DNA from 3 places in the Arthrobacter sp. Hb9-2 genome. Region 2 is predicted to be linked to each of the others. Evidence: riboswitches for the same ligand, from Rfam matches in the RefSeq annotation. Region 2 holds a riboswitch; each other region holds the start of a gene.
The links. Region 2 has a riboswitch for cyclic di-AMP ahead of AC5RV1_RS12365 (C40 family peptidase). Riboswitches for the same ligand answer to the same signal wherever they lie in the genome.

Region 1 (5,434 bases), on a different contig from region 2:
TGAAGGAACCAGCCCAGCAAGCCATGGACAACGTCAAAGCCACCGCCACCGACGCCGCCCAAAACGTCAAAGCCGAAGGCCAAGGAGCCGTCACCGACGTCAAAGACCGCGCCACCGACGCCAAAACCAACGTCCAAAACACCTAAAAGTTGTTTAGGAATGGAAAGGCCGGCTCCCGCAGGGGCCGGCCTTTCCGCTTCCTTGGCGCGTCCCCCGGGGGGCACCACACCGCTGGGGATCAGCGCTCGATGGAGGCCATGTTGGCCTCGTCGTGGCGTTCTCCCACGGCAGGTTGGAGCGCGTTCAGCGATCTTGTCGGTGAACTCTCAACCCGCAGCGACCTCTTTCGGAAACTCTGGGGAGCCCACGACGTCCGGGAACACCGCACCGGCATCAAAAGCGTCCACCATCCCATCGTCGGCGACCTCGACCTCCACCTCCGCGGAAATTGATGCTGCGATCCGTACCGCTCCGTGCTGGTCTGTACAAGGAATACCGGCGCGCGGGAGACTGTCGCCATGCGCAACCTGACCTTTGGCATGAACGTGAGCGTGGACGGCTACATCGCCGCGCCCGGCGACGACCTCGGCTGGAGCGTCCCGAGCGACGAATTGTTCCAGTGGTGGTCCGACCGGGTGGGGGCGACGGGCCTGGCGCTGTACGGGCGCAAACTGTGGGAGACGATGAGCTCCCACTGGCCGACGGCCGACCAGCAGCCCGGCGCCACGCCGGCGCACATCGAGTTTGCCCGCCGCTGGCGGGCCATGCCGAAAATGGTGTTCTCCTCGACGCCCAGCACGGTCGACTGGAACACCCGCCTGGCCACCGGCGACGCGGTCACCGAGATCACCCGGCTCAAAGCGGATGACGGCGGCTTCATGGACATCGGCGGTGCCACACTCGCCGCGGCGGCCATGCGGGCCGGGCTGATCGACGAATACATGATGGTCACCCATCCGGTCCTGGTGGGCGGCGGCACGCCGTTCTTCACAGCCTTGGACAACTGGGTGAACCTCAACCTGGTGGAGACCCGGAAGTTTCCCGACGGTGTGGTCCTGACCAGGTATGAGACCAGGCGCTGAGTCGAGTTGCGGGAGCAGCAGGCGGCGTCTTGGTTGCTTCGCCTGCGCGGCGGAACTCAGTCCGCGGCCGAAGGTCGGGAAGGCATGGGGCAACATAACCACGCGATCCGGCGGAAATGGCAGTGCTCCAATGTGCAGAGGGCATGCTGAAGGCCGGTGAGTTAATGCCCCCAAGGCATTGACTCACCGGCCTTCAGTAGTTTCTATTTGCCTGCGCGGACGAAGGTGACGGCGCCCTTGGAGGTCATCCAGGTCAGGGGGTGGACGGCGGTTTCGTTCTTGCCGTTCAGGCCGGAGCTGAGGACCTGGCCGTTGCCGACGTAGATGCCCACGTGGCCGGACTGGACAACCATGTCACCGGGCTGGGGATCAGTGACGACGGTGCCGTAGTTCATGAACTGCATCGGACCAAGGTCACCGACAGGGATCCCTGCAGCATTCAGGGCATTTTCGACCAGTCGTGTGCAGTCCTGAATCATGCCGATCTGGGCGTAAGCGGAGGACACCATGGTGGCATTTACGCCTCCCGCTGCCGGGGCAGGAGCCGGAGCGGGAGCGGCGGGCGTGACGGTTACCTGGGCCTTGGCCGGCGCAACGGCCTGCGTCTTGACGGCGGCAGAAGCGGCAGGAGCGGCAGCTTTGGGGGCCTCGACGACGACTGGTTTGGGTGCTTCGACGACGGGGGCAGGCGTGGTCTTGACGGCGGGACGCTCGAAGGAGATCTGCACTGTGGCGTCTGCGCTGAGCGGGGTTTGTACCTGGCTGGCGACTTCCAGGTTCGATGCCGGCTCGGCTTCGCGCTGGGTTGGGGCGTCTGCTGCCTGGGCGGCGATGCCGCTGGTCAGGACGAGGCCGGAAGCGGCTGCAATGACGGCGGCCTGACGGCCTACACCGCCGGCGTGGCCGGCGAAGGATTTGGACAGGACCGCCAGGGGGCTGGTCTGGACGGGGACCGCGCGGCGGCGGCCGTGAGCTTTGCCATTGGGCATGAAAGGGCCTCTCCCACTGCCTGCGAGGTTAGCTGTCGGATTCGGATGGGAGACACCCGGCCGTGGTGATGCACGAAAGGCACCAGGCACGGCTTCACCCCAAGGCCTGCCGGAAGCAGGCCGTTATTGGGTTCCCCGTCTCTGCCGGACGATTTTGCGAACGGATCCCGGGCAGCGGCAGAGTTAGGCAAGTCTGCTCAGGAGTGCCGCATTCGGAGAAACGGGCACGGCTTCAGACCCTATGTCACAACAGCCCCATTTGTCACATTTGCATAACGCACTTCGCGCTGGGACTTACGTCAATCGTTCCCGTTCAACGGGGCGTAGCAACGATGTGAAGCATCGCCCCGCCCATTTGAAGGCTGCCGTAGTGGGCAACCACCTGCAGAGTGCCCAGTAGCCCATCCCCAGCACGAGGGACCCGGCAACCGCAAGGACCGGGTTGATGGGAAGCAGCAGCGGGTAGACCAGCCAGTGGGTGAGGTAGATATACAGGGACGCCGCGGCCAGCCAGCCGATGACCCGGCGCAGGACGGCCGGCACCGGCAGGGCTGGCACCCACACCAGCAGCAGAATGCCTGCAGCGACGGTGACATCGCGGACGGTGCTGCCGAAGAACCCCGGCAGCGTCATCAGGGTGATGACCGAGACAGTAATCCTGTGGAAGTGTGTGCGGGCCCGGGCGAGCGCCCAGCCGAGCGCGAAGAGCCAGAACACGGGCGGCGGCTTGGGAAGGCCAGGATCCACGATGTCGTACCGGCTCAGCAGCGCGATGGCCACCAGCCCCAGGGCGAAAGCGAACGGCGCACGGCGCTCCACCCGGTCAATCCAGGGCACGGCCATAAGCGCTGCCACGGCCAACAGGATGTACACCAGCAGTTCCACAAACCAGAAATGCCACTGCGTGGTTACTTGCTCGGGCCCAACTATGGCGTTCAACAGGAAGATGTTGGCAACGCTGTAGCGGTCCGTGAGCACGTAGGCCACGGCGATAAAAGCGGTGGAGGGCAGAACTATCCGGGCCACACCGCGGAGCTGGCGGCGCAGCCGCGGGAGCCGCTGGTCCGCCAACTGGAAGCGTGCGAAGTTGTAGCCGGCCACCACGAAGAGCAGGTGGGCGGTCTGGAACATGATCAGCTCCACGTGCGTGGCCACAATGCACACGATGGCGACGGCCCGGAGCACAATCGAGGTTTCCAGGAAGGAAAAGGGGCTCCGCCGCCTGGGCTTCCGGCGGCGCTCCAATTCCCGCACCGGCAAAAGGTGCCAGTCGGAAGGAAGCTGTCCCAGGACACGCTCCAGCTGAACCGAGACCGCCACGTAGGACAGCGAGTCGCCGTCAAGGGAGACGAACGTGTCGTCGTCTCCCACAACGGGGCATTCCAGGGCCTCGGCGAAAATGCTTCGGATGTCGTCGGGGTTGCCGGCGGGGGTTGGGCCCTCCGGTGCCGGCTTGGCGGTTGCGGCGCGGGCGGTACCGACGGCACCCGCAGCAGAGGGCGCTGGAGCGGCAAGTCCCAGGACGGCCGGGTAGTCCACCTTGCCGGTGGTCAGGCGCGGGAGGGCTTCCACGGCATGGATCACGACGGCGGTGCGCGGCAGCCCCAGCGTGCCGGCCAGGGTCTTGGCGAGCAAACCGCCGTCGTGCCCGCCTTCGACGGCGACCACAAGGCGGTCGTCGGTGCCGGCGGCGGCTGCGGTGATTCCCATGTCGGCGAAGATCCGCTCCACCTGGCCGAGGTCCACGCGCAGGCCGACAATTTTCACGAACCGGCTGCGCCGTCCCACCACCTCGTACAGGCCGTTCGGGTGCTGGCGGGCGAGGTCACCGGTGCGCAGTTCGCGGACTTCCCGGCCGAGTGCCAGGTCCCCGGGGTGGTCGGCGTAACCGAGCATGACGTTGGGGCCGCTGTAGACCAGTTCCCCGTCTGCCAGGTCCTCCACCGGTTCAATGCGGAAGGATCCGCCCGGTACGGGGACGCCGATGGTTTCAGCATGGTCGGCGGCCAGGTCAGGTGGCAGATAGGCCATCCGGGCGGTGGCTTCCGTTGCTCCATACATCACGAAGAGGTCCCAGCCGCGGCGCTGCCCGGTTTCCGCCCAGGCGCGCACCTTCTCCGGTGCCAGCCGTCCGCCGGCCTGGGTGACGTAGCGCAGGTTGGGCAGGTCCGCATCGGCGAAGCCCACCCGCTCCAGGAGGTCGAAGGTGTAGGGAACCGCCGCGAAGGAGGTGGCCTGCCGTTCCCGGAAGAGATCCCAAAAGCAGGGATCCACCACTGAGAGGTCCGTGAGGACCAGCCCTGCCCCGCGGACCAGGTGACTGTTAACAACGGACAGGCCGTAGCAGTAATGCAGGGGCAGCGTGGTGGCGGCCTTGTCGTCCGGCCCAATGCCCAGGTACTCGGCGATGGCTTCGGCGTTGGCTGTGAGGTTGGTATGCGAAAGCCGCACCAGTTTCGGCGAACCCGTGGAACCCGAGGTGCTGAGCAGCAGGGCCAGTTCAGGATGCAGCTCATGCCGGGAGCCGGCGCGCCGCTCCTCGAGCACGGGCACCCCGTGCCCGTCGCCGGAGCGCAGCAGTACGTCAGGGTCGTAAGCGTCCATGAGGGACGCGAGGGCCTCGGGCTTGTCGGCCGGGGCCAGCAACAGGACATGGCCAGCCGACAGCGCGGCGAGGTACGCCACCAGCGAGTCCAGGTCGTTCTGCGCTGCCAGCACCACCAGGCGCCGTGCTGTTCCCAGGCGGGTGGCGGCGTCGTCCACGCGGGCGGCAAGCTCCCCGTAGGACAGGACGCCATCCGCGGTGAGCACCGCCGGGCGGTCGCCGTGGCGGGCGAGGTCGGTGAAGGCGGCCCGGGCGAGGTCTGGCTGCGCGGTCAACGCGACACCGGGGCGGTATGTAGGGACATGGAACTGGCCTAACTTAGCTGGACTGGCTCGGGCGAGCGCTGCTTCAATGTGCTGCCCGGGGGTGGGGATGTGATGGCATGGTCGCCCAGCAGCAGCGTGGGCGTGGTGCCTGCCGCTACGGACACCGCTACCGCTGTTCCAACCGGATGGCGAACGGTGTGGGGCTGCCAGGAGCGCACGGTGCGTCCCGAGGCCAGCCGCACGTAATGGAGGACGAAGGCGCCGTGGTACTCCACCGCGGACACCCGCGCCGGAGAGTCGGGGTCCGGGTGCAGCGCCACCTCGTGCGGCCGCAGCACCACATCTACGTCCGCTTCGCTGTTGGCCCAGCCTGGGACAGTTGAAACGACGCCGATCTCGCAGGTCAGCAGGGCGCGGTGCACATGGGCCGGGAGGAAGTCCGCGTCGCCCATGAAGGAGGCCACGAATCGTGTGGCCGGCTGCTCGAAGACC
Region 2 (5,434 bases):
CAAGGGCGAGGATGGCGTTGACGTCCACCTGGACGTCCTCAAGCTCATAAGCCTGGAGCAGGGACCTGCACCATTCCTCCAGCGTTTCATCCTGGCTTTTCACGAACTGCCTCCCAATTTAACTGCTGCCGCGCCGGTCCTGGCCCTCGTCCCGGCGTCCGGCGTTAACTCCAAGTGCGGCGGCATCATCCCAGGTATCCACATCGGCTGTGGAACCGGCCGGGACGGTAACAAGCTGCACGTCAAGACTAGCAAGGAGCGCCCGCATGGAGCTGTTGTTTAGGGCACCTCGCGAGGCCAGTTCCCGGGCGGCTCTTTTTAACACCACTGTGCGGTAAAACCCGGCGAGCTGCTGGGCCCTGCCGTCGTCGGCGCACGCGATGATTGCATCGGCCCCCGGGTCACCTGCCAGTGCTGCCGTTAGTGCCTCCACCGCAGCCGAGACCTTCGGCATGTCGCATGCCAGTACCAATGTGTAAGGCCGTTCGCTTCCGGCCTGGGCCAGTGCCTCCAGACCAGCAGCCACCGCGGCGGCCGGCCCTGCAAACTCCGGCTGCTCGCGGCACGAGAGCACCCCTGCGGGGAGCGCGCCGGGGTCTGGACCAACCACTACTGTGCGGATCGCCCCTGACGCGGCAGCAAGGGACCGTTGCAGGAGGGTGTCACCATGAAAGACCAGCCCTTGTTTGGGTACGCCGCCCAGCCTGGATGACCGGCCGCCAGCCAGGATCAGGGCGTCGAAGTCCAAGCGGTCTTGTTCCACTCCCCCAGCCTAGCCCTGGGACGGCGGAGGCAACCTATCCGCTGCGTCAGGCAGCGCGCTCGGGCAGCAGGAACGGATCCCACGCGGGCGTTGGCTTCTCGAGTTCCTTGATCTGCCACATGGTGCCGTGTGGAGGCTCAGGAACGAACCGCAGCTTCCAGCCCATCTCGGCCGGGGTGTGGTCGCCTTTGAGGTTGTTGCACCTCAGGCAGGCAGCCACCAGGTTTTCCCAGGAGTCCCCACCCCCGCGAGACTTTGGGTGAACATGATCGATGGTGTGCGCAGCTTTCCCGCAATAAGCACACTTGTGCCCGTCACGTCGAAGCACCCCTCGGCGGCTGACAGCGGTGGACTGGTTATATCTGGGACGGATGTAGCGGTTCAGGAGGATCACGGACGGGCGGCCCAGGATCTCCTGGGGGCCCACTACGGGCTCATCCCCTTCAGCCACAACGCTCGCCTTGCCCGTGAGCACAAGCACCAGCGCCCGGCGGAAAGTAATAACCGCCAGCGGTTCATATCCAGCATTCAGAACGAGAGTGCGCATGCACGTACCTCTTCACGGCCGCACCCGTCAGGGGCACGAGGGCCGGCTGCCCTCGGCATGTCCGGGCTATGGATCGACACCACAAGAGTAAACAAAGAAGTGCACTATCAGCTAATTGCTGGAGCACACGGTGCCGTGTCCGGCCGGTTCGTGAACTCCCGCATCTTGCCCAGTACGCTGCTCGCAGCTTGCCGGGAGTCAACACCTTGCCCGGAGCTAACAGACAAGACCCCCGCCGCAAGGGCAGGGGTCCTGTTCAGGGATCAGACACGCATCCGAGGCCGGAGAGCATTAGCTAACGCGGATGAACACCGGGCCGGAACCAACGTTGGCGCTGAAGACTACGGTCTGGTTGCCGTTGTAGCCGCCGTGCACTGCCTGGCCGTTACCGGCGTAGACAGCTATGTGGGCCATGCCGGAGCCACCATTTGCGTAGTAAATCAGGTCGCCCGGCTGGGCTTCAGCAGCGCTCACGGTGCGGCCCAAGGAGAGGTAGCCTGCAGGCCAGTCGTGGAAGTTGATGCCCACGGCAGCCAGCGAGTTGGTCACCAGCATGGTGCAGTCCTGCATAACGCCGAGCTGGGCGTAGGCGGCGGACAGGATAGCTGCACCCTTGCCGCTTGCCGAGGCAGGAGCGGCGGGGGCTGCTGCAGCCGGAGCTGTAGCGGTCACCTTCGCAACAGCGGCGGTCCTTGCGGCCGGAGCAGGAGCCGGAGCGGCTTCCTGGACCTCCACCTCGGGCTCCGGAGCTTCCATAACGGGAGCCGGCGTGGTGGTCACAGCAGGCTTCTCGAAGGAGATGGCAATGGTGGACGCAGCGGAGATCGGAGCCTCAACCGTTGATTCGACTTCCAGCGTGGAGGCCGGAGCTGAGTCACGCTGGACGTTGGCGTCAGCAGCGTTCGCCGCGAGGCCGCTGGTCAGGACCAGGCCGGAAGCGGCTGCGATAACGGCTGCCTGGCGTCCTACACCGCCGGCGTTGTCGCCGACAGCCTTGGCAATGATGGCGAGCGAGTTGGTCTTGGTGGCCTCGGCGCGGTGCCGTGCGGTTGCACGAGTAGTCATCAGTTCTCTCTTTCGTTTCCTTCAAAGCCGCATGTGGGCAGCCAAAGGTGTTTGGACGCGCCGGCATCTTGGGGGTACGCCGGCACGTCCCGAACGGGGATGTGTGGTGATTTAGCGAAGAGCTGTTTGGGCAAAGAAAAAGCCCTTGGACCGTGGGGTCGAAGAACTAGTTCATAGTGAAGAATGCTGAGGAGCCGGTAGCAGCTACCGAGTGCAGCAGCGTTCCCTGGGAGGGGTTCAGGGCACTGATCATCATGCCGTTGCCGACGTAGATGCCGACGTGCGCGCCGCCGTTCTGCATAACCAGGTCACCCGGCTGCGGCGTGGAGGTGGGCTTCATTGCGTTCCACGCGTTGACGCGGGGGATGCTGATGCCGGCCTGGGCGTAGACCCACTGGGTGAAGCCTGAGCAGTCCCAGCCGTTGGGGGTGGTGCCGCCCCAAACGTACGGACGGCCGATGCCGGTGTAGGCGAGGCCTGCAATTCCGGAAGTGGACGCGGAGGCAATTGTCTCCACGGCCTTGTCCGCAACGGAGCCGGCCGACGCGGTGGAAGCGGTGGTCACTCCCTGCTCATCGTCTGAGTCCGTGGACTGCGCAACTACCCGCTCAACAACGGGTGCCGGGGTGGTCTTGACCACGGGGCGCTCGAAGGAGACGGTAGCCGTGGGCGCCGCCGTGACAGCGAGGGCACTTTGTGCCGATCCGGATTCCGTGGAAGCGGAGACACCAGCGGTGGTGTCCGCTGCATTGGCCGGCAGGCCCATGGTCAGGATGAGGCCCGAGGCAGCTGCGATGACTGCAGCCTGGCGACCTACTGTCCCGGCATTGGCACTAACGGCCTTGGACACGGAGTCCAGGGGGTTGGTACGAACCGGTTGCGCACGGTGGCGCGCAGAATTATGGCGTGAAGACACGAAGGTAGCCTCTCCCAATGCCTACGAGGTGAGCTGTCGGATTCGGATGGGAGTCACCCGGCCGCGCGGCTTCCTGGGAAGCTTTTGCGACTTAACCCCAAGGCCTTCAAAAAGCTGAAGGCCAAAATTGGTTCCCCCGCCCCTGCCAGACGATGAAATGCGAACGGACCTTGAGCGGTGGCAGAGTTAGGCAATCCGCACAAGAGCGTCAACTTCGGAAAAGTTGACGCGAGTTAGACGGTACAGCAGTTTTGGAAGAATGTCACATTCAGGTCACGGCATGTCAACACCAAGTGATAGCTCACCGTCATTTGACTAAAGCCAACCGGTCGGGTCAACAACTTCGCCGTTGACCTGGACCTCAAAGTGGAGGTGGCACCCGGTGGAAGCCCCCGTGGTCCCGCTGAGGGCCACGACGTCCCCGCGGGACACCGTCTGCCCTTCCTTGACGCTGAAGGACGACAAGTGGTTGTAAGTGGTTTCCAGGCCGTTGCCGTGATCCACTACGACGCGGTTGCCGCCGCCGTACTGGTGCCAGCCGGCGAAGGTGACCGTTCCAGTGGCTGCGGCGAGAACAGAGGTGCCGCACTGGGCTACGTAGTCCTGTCCGCGGTGGAAGTCGCCGGAGCCTCCGGTGATCGGACTGACCCGGTAGCCGAACGGCGACGCAGTGGTCAAAGCAGCGAGCGGGGCGCCAAGACTTCCTGCGGAAGCGGCGCGGGTGATGGCACCGGCAGACTGGGCACTGAGCAGCTGCTTCAGTTTGCCGTCCGGGTCTGCCTGGGTAACCACAGCAGAGCGGCTGAAGTCTATCTGGGCACCTGCTTCCGCGGAAACCTGCGGCTGGGGCACAACAGCGGACGCGGCGACAGGAGTGGATCCCGAGGCATCCGTGGCCATCACGGGACTGGTGGCCGGCACGGTCACGGTGAGCACCAGCCCGGTGGCGGCCAGGGCGATGCCGGCCTTTTGGCCGATGCCGCTGGCAGCGGCGAATTCAGTAATTTGGCGGAAGGGACCCCGACGGCGGCGCGCATCACGGTGCGGATCGCGGGGGCGTTCCGAGGTGATGACTTCGACAACACGCGGTGTCGAAGCAGGGACCGCCGCGCGGCGGCGTCCCCTGGAATTCTGCATGGTCAAGAAGGGTTCCTCTCTGGAAAGCCTGCGAAGTTAGCTGTCGGATTCGGGTCAGAGAGTTCAAAGACCCGGTCCGCCGTAAGCAAGCTTCGGCACAGAGATATCCCCGGAGGAATCCTTCACTGGAAGAGGCTTGCTGCTGACGGACTTCACCCCAAGGCAGTCCCCCGCTGCCGCTTGTGGTTCCCCCGCCTCTGCCAGTTACGACTCGTGCTCCTGATCCGCTGGCAGAGCTCGGCTCCAGATCAGGTAACGCTTTAATATCAACGCTTGGTTCAACTATAGATGCTTAAGCCCGAAAGTAACAATTCCGTTATCTTTGCGTAACGCAGTTCACACGGAGTATGGCGTCCGCTCTTTGCCTTTCAGCGGATCGCCACGAACACATGGGCGGCAACTTCCGGAGGCAGCTCCAAGGCACCTTCGATACCCGGAACCCGGACCGAGATGTAGTCACCCACCCGTTCCAGCGACACAGCCGCACCCGGCCGGATACCGCCTTCATCAAGCTGGGAGAGCAGTTCAGGCTCTACCTGGATGGGCTCGGCGAGCCGGCTGATGGTCACCACCGAGGCAGGACCGTACGACTTCATCGCCTCCAAAAGGCTAATGGCGCCATCCGCAAAACCCAGGGTCGGCACGCCGCCCAGGGCAGCAAGGCCGGGGATCGGGTTCCCATAAGGGGACTCAGTGGGATGGTTCAGCAGCTCATAGATGCGCCGTTCCACCCGCTCGCTCATAACATGCTCCCAGCGGCAGGCTTCGTCGTGGACGTAGGCCCAGTCCAAACCGATCACATCGGCGAGAAGACGTTCAGCCAGGCGGTGCTTGCGCATTACTTCGGTGGCACGCTTCCGGCCCGTCTCGGTGAGCTCCAGGTGGCGGTCGCCGGAGACAACCACCAGGCCGTCCCGTTCCATGCGCCCGATGGTTTGGGAGACGGTAGGCCCGGAGTGGCGCAGCCGCTCGGCGATCCTGGCGCGAAGGGCAACGATGTTCTCTT
Region 3 (5,434 bases), on a different contig from region 2:
GGTGAACAACGCCGGCAAGCAGGTGGCGCAGGAGGAGCTGACCGCCATCACGGACGAGCAGTTCGACCACACCCTTAAAACTAATGTGTACGCGATGTTCTGGCTGACCAAGGCTGCCCTCCCACACATGCCGGCAGGATCGACCATCATCAACACCACGTCCATCCAGGCCTACAACCCGTCCCCCACGCTGCTGGACTACGCCACCACCAAGGGCAGCATCAATAACTTCACCAAGGGGCTGGCCCAGCAGCTCGCGCCGAAGGGCATCCGCGTCAACGCCGTAGCGCCAGGGCCCATCTGGACGCCGCTGCAGGTAAGCAGCGGCCAGCCCAAGGAGGAACTGCCGGAGTTCGGCCAGTCCACCCCCCTGGGCCGGGCGGGCCAGCCGGCAGAGCTCGCCCCGGCGTATGTTTTCCTGGCATCGCCGGAGTCCAGCTACGTCATCGGGGAAACGCTGAACGTCAACGGCGGCAGCCCCTCGCCGTAGCGTTGAGTTACACCACGTGAGCCCGACGGCGGTACCTTGCGCAATTGCGCAGGGCGCCGCTGTTGGCCCTTAATGTTCGCCCTTGCCCGCCAGCAGCTCGTCGGTAGCGCCATCGGGCTGCCCATCGAAGAACTGGGCCAGGACTGTTTTGAAGACGGTTTCCCCGGGAGCTGCGCGGAGGAACAGCGTCATGGACGACTGCAGCTTCCGCGCGTCGATGCCGCCCAGGATGTCCTCCGCCGGGCGGCCTTTGTGGTTGGTGACCGCAAGGGCGCAGTCGAGAAGCCGGGGGCCCAGCACGGGATGGTCCAGGTACTCCCGGGCTTCGGCAAGGGAGCTGATGGCGTACCGCTGCGACATTTCACTCTGGCCCAGGCCGGCGATCTGCGGAAAGATAAACCACATCCAGTGGCCGGATTTCCTGCCCAGCTGCAGTTCGGCCAGGGCCTGGTCATAGGTCCCGCCGCCATCCTGCGCGGCAACAAATCGGTCCAGGTTATAGGGATCGTTCATGGGTGTCTCCTTGTGATGGGGCTTCGTGGGCAGGTTGCTGTGCGAGGTAGGCGGCGGCGCTGCGCAGCCGGCTGTCAGAGTCCGTCCGCCATCGGGCGAGGACAACATGTGTGCGTTGCCGGTCGCGCCCGCCGAGCCGCGCCAGGAAGGGCGCCACGACGTCGGCCAGCAGGGGTTCGGTCAGTTCGCTCGTGCCGGCAGAGCGCAGGAAGCCCTCAATCCGCGTCAGGTCCGAATGGCGCAGGAGTGACTCCCTGGATTGGAGCAGCACAACGGCGGCGAGCCGGCGCTCGAAGACTGCCCTGGAGCCGGGCTTGGGCTGACCCCACAGGGCGGATGCCAGCTGTACCACGGCGTCGTGATCGAAGTCCTTGTACTTTCGCAGGGCGTCGCGGATGGTCCCCCGGACAGCACCCACAGAGGAGCCGTAGGAGGCCAGCTGCCCGCCGAGCCGGCCCTCGACGTCGTCCGCACGGTACCAGGCACCCTCGTTCTGCAGCGTGCGGTCAATGAAGGCGGCAACAACAGTCACGTCCACGCCGCTGCTCATTGACTGCGGCCTGCCGATGCGTGCCGGATGCAGAACGGGGTCCACGGCCGTGCCTCCAGCCTGCCTTCGGCGATGGCGTCCCCGCAGACCGCGCAGGTCCCATAGGTGCCGGCGGCGATCCTGGCCAGGGCCGCCTCCACCTCGCCGAGCCCAATGCTGCTCTGCTTCAGCAGGGCGGACGCCTGGGACAGTTCGAAGGCGATGGTGGAGCCCTCCGGATCATGCTCGTCGTCCACGTTGGAGTCCTGGCGTGCTGAATTTGCGGAGGCGATGTCCGCGCGGAGGGCCGGCAGGAGGGCCGCCTTCCGCTCCCGTTCCTCCTCGAGCAGGAGACGGAACCGTTCGTAGTCGGGCATGGGAAAAGCCTACGCGGGGTCAGGACCAGTTCCTCGCCACCGGTGGTTCCAGGCGGCGCACGGCGAGCCGTCTTTGACGGCCAGCATTTTTCGTTATGGAGCGGAGAAACATCCGCCTTCCGCACGCCAGGCGCGCATGCCGCGCCCTAGAGGTGCTCGCCGAACCACGCGAGGGTATCGTTCCACGCCGCCGTAGCCTGGGCTTCGTTGTAGCGGTCGCCGGTGTCGTTATGGAAGGCATGGTCAACGCCGGGGTAGACAGTGAGCTGATGGACAACATCAGTGGCTGCGAGCGCATCCTTGAGAGCAGGCATCGCGCCCGTGATGCGCTGGTCAAGTTCGGCATAAACGCCGAAAACGGCGGCCCTGATGTCCGGCACTTTGGCCAGGTCAGGGGCCGGCCCATAAAACGCCGAGGTGGCTTTTAACCCGTCCAGCTCGGTGGCCGCCTGCCATGTAATGCCGCCGCCGAAGCAGTAGCCGGTCATGGCGATACGGCCGCCGTCCACGAAGTCCTGGGCTTTGAGATACTCCAGTGCTGCTGCGAAGTCGGCAACGTGGCGCGGGGCGCCGGCTTGGGTGAGGGCACCGGGAACTGCGTCGCGGTCCATGTTTGCAGTCCCGCCCTCCCGGCTGAGCAGGTCAAGGGCAAGGGCCGCGTAGCCCGCTTTCGCGAAGCGGCGGGCCACATCTTCGATATGGGGTGTCAGGCCGCGGTTTTCATGGCAGATCAGCACGGCAGGGCTGCGCCCTTCCCGCTCCGGCCTGGCCTGGTAGGCGCTGATTGAGGTTCCGCCGGACGAAAACTGTACGGTCGCCGTCGTCATCCCTGGCGCACCCTCCGGAACGGAAAGCGGGCTCTTTGCCCCGGGCACAGCACCGGAACCGGCAGTGCCGGCGGCCGAAGATGTTGAAGGCTCCGGGGTGGGCATGGGGTCGGTGCTCCGCGGTACCTCACTGGGCGTACAGCCCACCAGCAGCATCGCCGCCGCTGCTGCTGCCATGCTGCCGGTGATGAAGGCAACCCGCCGGGTGAAGGTCCGCTGACTCAGCGCGCCGGCACGGTAGTCGTCAAAAAATTCCTCGATCAGGTATTTCTCATACTTGCCTAGCTGGGTCACTGTGCCTCCTCGCCGGTGCCGAACATCCTCCTCCGTCCGGTACCTCCGGGCAAGGTTCGCGGCCACTTTTCGAGATCCTTTATCAGTTTGTGACAAAGAACACGGCCAGATGTGCGGCGCGCCTATTTCGGGTGGTCAGCCGGATGCGGCAAATGAGTCTATTCGATTGCTAAATACGATAGGAACACCTCGTATGTTACCCAAATGTGACAATCGGTGCGGAATCAGGTTATGGTCTTCAGGTGTCCCTCTCAGACGGGACATTCCCGTCAGTATGCCGAGCCCTGCCACTGACCCGGGATTCAATCGTTTCCAGCTGGCAGGGACGGGGGAACCAAGTTTCCGCGGCCTCCTACGAGGCCTTGGGGTTAAGTCGATAGCGCCTCCGTTCCGTGCGGAGTCGCTGCCGGCCGGGTATCTCCAACCCGAACCCGACAGCTCACCCCGCAGGCATGGGAGAGGCGATCAACCGTGTCAAAAAATTCCACCACCGCCCGTCACCGCGCGACTCCGGCCCGCTCCATCGCGCTCGAGGGCTTGGCTGTCTCAGCCAAGTCGCTTGGCCGCCCGGCGCTCGCCGTAGCCGCAGCTTCCGGCATTGCCTTCGGTGTAGGCGCCCCGGCCCACGCAGGCGTTACCGGTCCGGACACCACTGAGACCACCAACACCCAGGCTTATGCAGCACCTGCTGCTGCAGTGGCTGCCCCCGCAGCCACAGCTGCAGCCAACGTGCACACCGTCGTCTCCGGCGACACCCTGGGCGCCATCTCGGCCGCCAACGGTGTAGCCCTGAATGACGTTCTGTCCGCCAACGGCCTGTCGATCGACACGATCATCTTCCCCGGCGACCAGATCCAGATCCCCGGTGCCGGTGCCGTTGCAGCTGCTCCAGCTCCCGCCAAGGCTGCTGCTCCGGCTCCCGTCAAGGCTGCTGTTGCTGCCGCTCCCGCTAACACCGGAATGAACCTGTCCTACGCTTCCACGACGCCTGCTCCGGCTCCGGCAGCACCCGCTCCGGCACCGGCAGCCGCCGGCACCGGCACCGGCGCAGCCATCCTGGCGGCCGCGTACGGCCAGCTGGGCGTCCAGCAGGACTGCACCGCCATGGTGGAGAAGGCTCTCCGCTCCGTGGGCAAGGGCGTTGGCGACCTCGCCCCGGGCCAGTTCTACCAGTACGGCTCCACTGTGGGCACCCCCGCTCCCGGTGACCTGGTGATCACCGCCGGCCACGTGGGCGTCTTCGCCGGCAACGGCCAGGTTGTCAGCGGCGGCGTGGACGGTTTCAAGACCGAGGTCCACTCCATCAGCTGGCTCAGCGGCGCTTCCTTCGTCCGCGTAGCGTAGTCACACCACCCGAACAGGGGCGGCAGACGGGATTGTTCCCGGCTGCCGCCCCTGTTTTGTTGTCCGGGCCTGTTGTTGCCAGGCCCTGTTTTGTTGTCCGGCCCTCCAGGCAGCCGGCCCCGCAGGTGCCTTGGCTGCTTAGACTGTGGCTGCTTCAGTGCCGTGCGTGCTCAGGTGCCGCAGAAGGTCTGGTAGCTGCCGAAGTCCTCCGGCGCTCCCTCGGTGTAGCGTTCGAGCCCCGGCCGCTCGTGGAAGGGGTCACGGACCACGTCGAGGAGTTGGTTGAAAGGACCAAGGTCACCCTCCGTTGCTGCGGCGAGCGCTTCCTCCACCAGGTGATTACGCGGTATGTAGGCGGGGTTGACCCGGTCCATCATGCCGGCGTCGGGTTGCAGGGCACGCCACCGCGCCGCCCACGCGTCGAAGGCAGCCAGGTCAAGGACCATTCCCCTGGCCGGGCGGTCATTTCCCCTTGCCGCGTGGGCCAGGTTCCGGAAAAAGGACGTGTAGTCGATTGGTCCGTCCCTCAAGAGTGCCACCAGCCCGTCCACCACCTCAGAGGCTTCTTCAGCCTCAGGCGTTCCCGCTGGGGCTTCCGCCACACCGAGTTTGGTTTTCATGCCGGAGAACCATGCGTCACTGTATTGGCGGCGGAACTTGCCGAGTGCCTCGACGGCAGGGGCCACGGCCTCTTCCTGGTCCTCGTTGAAGAGCGGCAGCATGGCCTCGGCGAGTCGGGCCAGGTTCCATTCGGCAATGACCGGCTGGTTGGCGTACGCATAACGCCCGCCGACGTCAATGGAGCTGTAGACCGCGGCAGGATTAAAGGCGTCCATGAAAGCGCAGGGCCCGTAGTCGATGGTTTCTCCGGAGATGGTCATGTTGTCCGTGTTCATCACGCCGTGGACGAATCCCACCAGCATCCACTGCGCCACCAGCGATGCCTGGGCGGCCACCACCCGTTCGAAGAGCTCGAGGTAGGGGTTTTCTGCTTTGGCGGCATCAGGGTAGTGCCGGCTGATGGCATGGTCGGCCAGGCGGCGCAGGAGGTCCAGGTTTT

Region 1: it holds a riboswitch for cyclic di-AMP, as region 2 does, so the genes downstream of both, AC5RV1_RS11140 (NlpC/P60 family protein) here and AC5RV1_RS12365 (C40 family peptidase) in region 2, are expected to answer to the same signal.
Region 3: it holds a riboswitch for cyclic di-AMP, as region 2 does, so the genes downstream of both, AC5RV1_RS00180 (LysM peptidoglycan-binding domain-containing protein) here and AC5RV1_RS12365 (C40 family peptidase) in region 2, are expected to answer to the same signal.

Annotation. Positions count from the first base shown of each region.
Region 1 is NZ_JBNHGJ010000016.1:91,392-96,825, reverse strand. Features, by position in the region: partial or broken gene AC5RV1_RS11155 (DUF3618 domain-containing protein) at 1-146, shown strand, start outside; partial or broken gene AC5RV1_RS11150 (MmyB family transcriptional regulator) at 150-434, shown strand; gene AC5RV1_RS11145 (dihydrofolate reductase family protein) at 519-1,082, shown strand; gene AC5RV1_RS11140 (NlpC/P60 family protein) at 1,286-2,071, opposite strand; cyclic di-AMP (ydaO/yuaA leader) riboswitch at 2,075-2,266, opposite strand; gene AC5RV1_RS11135 (AMP-binding protein) at 2,366-4,951, opposite strand; gene AC5RV1_RS11130 (ABC transporter ATP-binding protein) at 4,990-5,434, opposite strand, start outside.
Region 2 is NZ_JBNHGJ010000019.1:80,713-86,146, forward strand. Features, by position in the region: gene AC5RV1_RS12345 (DUF6457 domain-containing protein) at 1-103, opposite strand, end outside; gene mobA (molybdenum cofactor guanylyltransferase) at 119-763, opposite strand; gene AC5RV1_RS12355 (HNH endonuclease) at 810-1,310, opposite strand; gene AC5RV1_RS12360 (NlpC/P60 family protein) at 1,602-2,375, opposite strand; gene AC5RV1_RS12365 (C40 family peptidase) at 2,542-3,225, opposite strand; cyclic di-AMP (ydaO/yuaA leader) riboswitch at 3,296-3,478, opposite strand; gene AC5RV1_RS12370 (M23 family metallopeptidase) at 3,607-4,428, opposite strand; cyclic di-AMP (ydaO/yuaA leader) riboswitch at 4,439-4,650, opposite strand; gene AC5RV1_RS12375 (iron-dependent transcriptional repressor DtxR) at 4,797-5,434, opposite strand, start outside.
Region 3 is NZ_JBNHGJ010000001.1:37,745-43,178, reverse strand. Features, by position in the region: gene AC5RV1_RS00205 (glucose 1-dehydrogenase) at 1-490, shown strand, start outside; gene AC5RV1_RS00200 (DUF1810 domain-containing protein) at 560-1,003, opposite strand; gene AC5RV1_RS00195 (DNA alkylation repair protein) at 987-1,553, opposite strand; gene AC5RV1_RS00190 (TraR/DksA family transcriptional regulator) at 1,550-1,909, opposite strand; gene AC5RV1_RS00185 (dienelactone hydrolase family protein) at 2,056-3,030, opposite strand; cyclic di-AMP (ydaO/yuaA leader) riboswitch at 3,335-3,498, shown strand; gene AC5RV1_RS00180 (LysM peptidoglycan-binding domain-containing protein) at 3,502-4,374, shown strand; gene AC5RV1_RS00175 (protein adenylyltransferase SelO) at 4,545-5,434, opposite strand, start outside.